2 regions of the Streptomyces sp. NPDC058008 genome follow, and region 2 is predicted to be linked to the other one. Evidence: riboswitches for the same ligand, from Rfam matches in the RefSeq annotation. Region 2 holds a riboswitch; the other holds the start of a gene.
What was found. A riboswitch is a leader RNA that binds a small molecule or an ion and turns the genes downstream of it on or off. The one in region 2 is predicted to bind S-adenosylmethionine.

Region 1: another riboswitch for S-adenosylmethionine. It lies ahead of ACFVS9_RS32965 (aminotransferase class V-fold PLP-dependent enzyme); the one in region 2 lies ahead of thrC (threonine synthase).

Annotation. Positions count from the first base shown of each region.
Region 1 covers NZ_JBHVQX010000051.1:447-2,642, reverse strand. Annotated here, with positions in the region: gene trpD (anthranilate phosphoribosyltransferase) at 1-803, shown strand, start outside; SAM riboswitch class IV at 922-1,039, shown strand; gene ACFVS9_RS32965 (aminotransferase class V-fold PLP-dependent enzyme) at 1,225-2,196, shown strand, end outside.
Region 2 covers NZ_JBHVQX010000005.1:173,883-176,078, forward strand. Annotated here, with positions in the region: gene ACFVS9_RS06955 (glucosyl-3-phosphoglycerate synthase) at 1-931, opposite strand, end outside; SAM riboswitch class I at 1,085-1,212, shown strand; gene thrC (threonine synthase) at 1,231-2,196, shown strand, end outside.

The DNA.
Region 1 (2,196 bases), on a different contig from region 2:
GCACGGTCGACATCGTGGGGACCGGCGGCGACATGGCCAAGACGGTCAACATCTCCACCATGTCGGCGATCGTCGTCGCGGGGACGGGCGCGAAGGTCGTCAAGCACGGCAACCGGGCCTCGTCCTCGGCCAGCGGGGCGTCCGACGTGCTGGAGAAGCTCGGCGTCAACCTCGAACTGACGCCGCGGCGCGTCGTCGCCGTGGCCGAGGAGGCGGGCATCACCTTCTGCTTCGCCGTGAAGTTCCACCCCGCCCTGCGGTACGCCGCCAGGGCGCGCAAGGAGCTCGGCACGCAGACCACCTTCAACATCCTGGGCCCGCTCACCAACCCGGCCCGGGTGCGCTCGCAGGCCATCGGCGTGGCCGACGTGAGGATGGCGCCCATCGTGGCCGGCGTGCTGGCCGGCCGGGGCAACTCCGCGCTCGTGTTCCGCGGCGACGACGGCCTCGACGAGCTGACCACCACGGCGACGTCGAGGGTGTGGATCGTCCGTGACGGCAGTGTCCGCGAGGAGGCGTTCGACCCGCGCGACGTGGGTCTCGACCTGGTTCCCGTCGAGGCGCTGCGCGGGGCGGACTCCTCGTACAACGCCGATGTGGCCCGCCGGCTCCTCGACGGGGAGACCGGGCCCGTACGCGACGCCGTCCTGCTCAACTCGGCGGCCGCGCTGGTCGCGCTGGACCCGGGCACGGGCACGCTGACCGAGCAGCTCAGGGGCGGGATCGAGCGGGCCGCGGAGTCGGTCGACTCGGGCGCGGCCAGGCGCGCGCTGGCGCGCTGGGTGGCGGCCAGCAACGCCTGAGGGCGCACGGGACGGGCGAGGAACTCCCCGCCGGGCGCGGGCGGAGGACCCCGGGGCGCGGTCCGCATCGCGGACTGCGCCCTTGCGCGTCACCGGAGGTATGGCAAGATGCTGCGCAGGTCATGAGTGACAGCGACTACGGCCCCGGCCCGCTGTCCGGCAACCCTCCGTCCGTGGCGGGGTGCCCCGGGTGAAGACCAGGCCGCAGTCAGCGAGGTCTGCGGCAAGCGCGGGCCCCTCGGCGTCTCCGTACGCCACCCCTTGGGGTCCTGGTCCCAGGGAGCCTCTTGTGAGCAAGCGAATGCGATAGGGCTCGACGCCCTTCTCCGCGCACCCTCTTTTCCTTCTTCCACCGCGCGCCGCCGTGTCCCTTCCGACCGGCCGCCGCGTGGATCTCGCCTGCCTTTCACGGGAGTTCGCCATGTCTGTCCCCACCGCTGCCGTCGCCCCGTCGCTTTGTGCCCCGCTGCCGGTCCTGGGCGCTGATGTCACCGTTCCGCTCGTCACGGGTGGAGATGTGACCTATGCCGCTCTCGACTACGCGGCCAGCTCCCCGGCCCTCCAGCGGGTGTGGGACGACGTGGCCGCCTACGCGCCGTACTACGGCAGCGTGCACCGCGGTGCCGGGTACCTCTCGCAGCTGTCCACCGACCTGTTCGAGAGCAGCCGGGTGACCGTGGCGGAGTTCCTGGGCTGCCGGGCGGAGGACCAGGTGGTCTTCACCCGCTCGACGACCGATTCGCTGAACCTGCTGGCCGCCGCGCTGCCCGCCGACTGCCAGGTGTTCGTGTTCGAGACCGAGCACCACGCGTCGCTGCTGCCCTGGCGCGACGCCCGGGTGACCTACCTCGACGCCCCCCGCACTCCGGACCAGGCGGTCGCCACGCTGGAGCGGGCGCTGGCCGGCCGCGACCCGCACGGCCCGGCGCTGGTCTGCGTCACGGGCGCCTCCAACGTCACCGGTGAGCTGTGGCCGGTGAGGGAACTGGCCGCGGCGGCCCACGCCCACGGTGCGCGGATCGTGCTCGACGCGGCGCAGCTCGCGCCCCACCACCCGGTGGACATCGCCGAGCTGGACGTCGACTGGGTCGCCTTCTCCGGCCACAAGCTGTACGCGCCCTTCGGCTCGGGTGTCCTCGCGGGCCGGGCCGACTGGCTGGTGGACGCCGAGCCGTACCTCGCGGGCGGCGGCGCCTCCCGCAAGGTCGCCCGGCGCACCGACGGCGGGGTGGACGTCGAGTGGCACACCACCGCCGCCCGGCACGAGGCGGGATCGCCCAACGTCATCGGCGTCTACTCCATCGCGGCCGCGTGCAGGGCGCTGACCGAGGCCGGTTTCGACCGGCTGGTCGCGCGGGAGCAGCGGCTGGTGGCCCGCGTCCGCGAGGGACTC
Region 2 (2,196 bases):
CGTACTCCGCGATGTCCCGCATCGGCGGCCGTTCCTCGGTGTCCACCGCATGGGTGTGCGGGACGAACCCGCCCGGCCCCCGCTCGAACTGGGTGATCTCGGGCCGTACGAGTGCCCCCCCGGAGAGCCGCAGCTGCGCCGTGCGGTAGATCGCCGCCGCCATCCGGCCGAGGGCCTGGCCGTCCTGGTGCCGGTGCTTGCGCACGCCGACGTCCACCTGGGCCAGCGCGTCCAGTCCGGCCGTGTGCAGCGCGTCGACGAGCAGGCCCAGCTCGACTCCGTAACCGACCGGGAAGGGGAGGCGTTCCAGCAGGGAGCGGCGCACCGCGTACTCGCCGCCCAGCGGCTGGACGAATCCGGCCAGTCGGGGCCAGTGCAGGTTGAGCAGCGGGCGGGCCACCAGCTCGGTCACCCGGCCGCCCTGTCCGGCGGTGTCGCCCAGCGGCCGGTCGTACATGGCCTTGACGAACTGCACCTGCGGGTCAGTGAGCAGCGGGCCGACGATCCCGGACACGAAGTCCGCGGAGAAGTCCCGCAGGTCGGCGTCGACGAAGCAGACGATGTCCCCGCCGGTCACCAGGAGTGACCGCCACAGGACCTCGCCCTTGCCGGGGAGCGCCGGTATGCGGGGGAGTACGGAGTCCCGGTGCACCACCCGGGCGCCGGCCCGGCGCGCGACCTCGGCGGTGGCGTCGGTGGAGCCGGAGTCGATCACCACCAGTTCGTCGACGAGCCGGACCTTCTCCATCAGCTCGCGCCGGATCTCCGCGACGATCTCGCCGACCGTCGCCTCCTCGTTCAGCGCGGGCAGGACGACGCTCACGCGCGAGCGGTGCGGATCCCTCGCCCGAGCGGCCGTGAGGCGGTCGAGCGGGCGGTCGGCGGCTGACCAGGAACGCCTGGTCAGCCAGCGTTCCACCTCTTCCAGCACGGTCGATACTCCCTGTATGTGATCCATCTCGCGGTTCGGACGACTATCTCAACCGTCCAGTGCTTCGGTTACAGTCTTGAACAACGCGGATGACCCTCGCATGTCGGGGTCGGTCCGCGAAAAAACGCCCGGATCCATGGTCCGGTGCCATAGCGCTCATCCAGAGGGACTGAGGGAACGGCCCGTTGAAGTCCCGGCAACCCTCCTGCCGACCGCGAGGTCACGGTGGGGAAGGTGCCAATTCCGTCTTGTGGCGAAATACGTCGCGAGGAAGATGAGGAGAAAGGGCCTCCGCCATCATGGCCGTGCAGACAGTTGCAGCGAACACCAATTCTTCCGCCGTGGACCTCGGTCCCGCCGCGGCACTTTCCTGCCGCGAATGCGGCGAGCGTTTCGATCTCGGCCCGATCTTCGCCTGCGCGTCCTGTTTCGGGCCGCTCGAAGTGGCGTACGACCTGCCGAGCGGCTCCCCCGAAGAGCTGAAGAAGCGCATCGCCGAGGGACCGGACAACATCTGGCGTTACGCGCCGCTGCTGCCCGTCCCCGCCGACGTCGCGGACAAGCCCAACATCAACCCCGGTTTCACGAAGCTGGTCAAGGCGGACAACCTCGCCCGCGAGCTGGGCGTGACCGGTGGTCTGTACGTCAAGGACGACTCCGGCAACCCGACGCACTCCTTCAAGGACCGTGTCGTCGCCATCGCCGTCGAGGCCGCCCGCGCCTTCGGGTTCACCACCCTCTCCTGCTCCTCCACCGGCAACCTCGCCGGAGCGGTGGGCGCCGCCGCCGCCCGCGCCGGCTTCCGCTCCTGCGTGTTCATCCCGCACGACCTGGAGCAGGGCAAGGTCGTCATGGCCGCGGTGTACGGCGGTGAGCTGGTCGGCATCGAGGGCAACTACGACGACGTCAACCGCTTCTGCTCGGAGCTCATCGGCGACCCGCTCGGTGAGGGCTGGGGCTTCGTCAACGTCAACCTGCGGCCGTACTACGGCGAGGGTTCCAAGACCCTGGCGTACGAGATCTGCGAGCAGCTCGGCTGGGAGCTGCCCGACCAGCTCGTCATCCCCATCGCGTCCGGCTCACAGCTCACGAAGATCGACAAGGGCCTCCAGGAGCTGATCAGGCTCGGTCTCGTCGAGGACAAGCCGTACAAGATCTTCGGTGCGCAGGCCGAGGGCTGCTCCCCGGTTTCCACCGCGTTCAAGGCCGGTCACGACGTGGTGCGCCCGCAGAAGCCGAAGACCATCGCCAAGTCCCTGGCGATC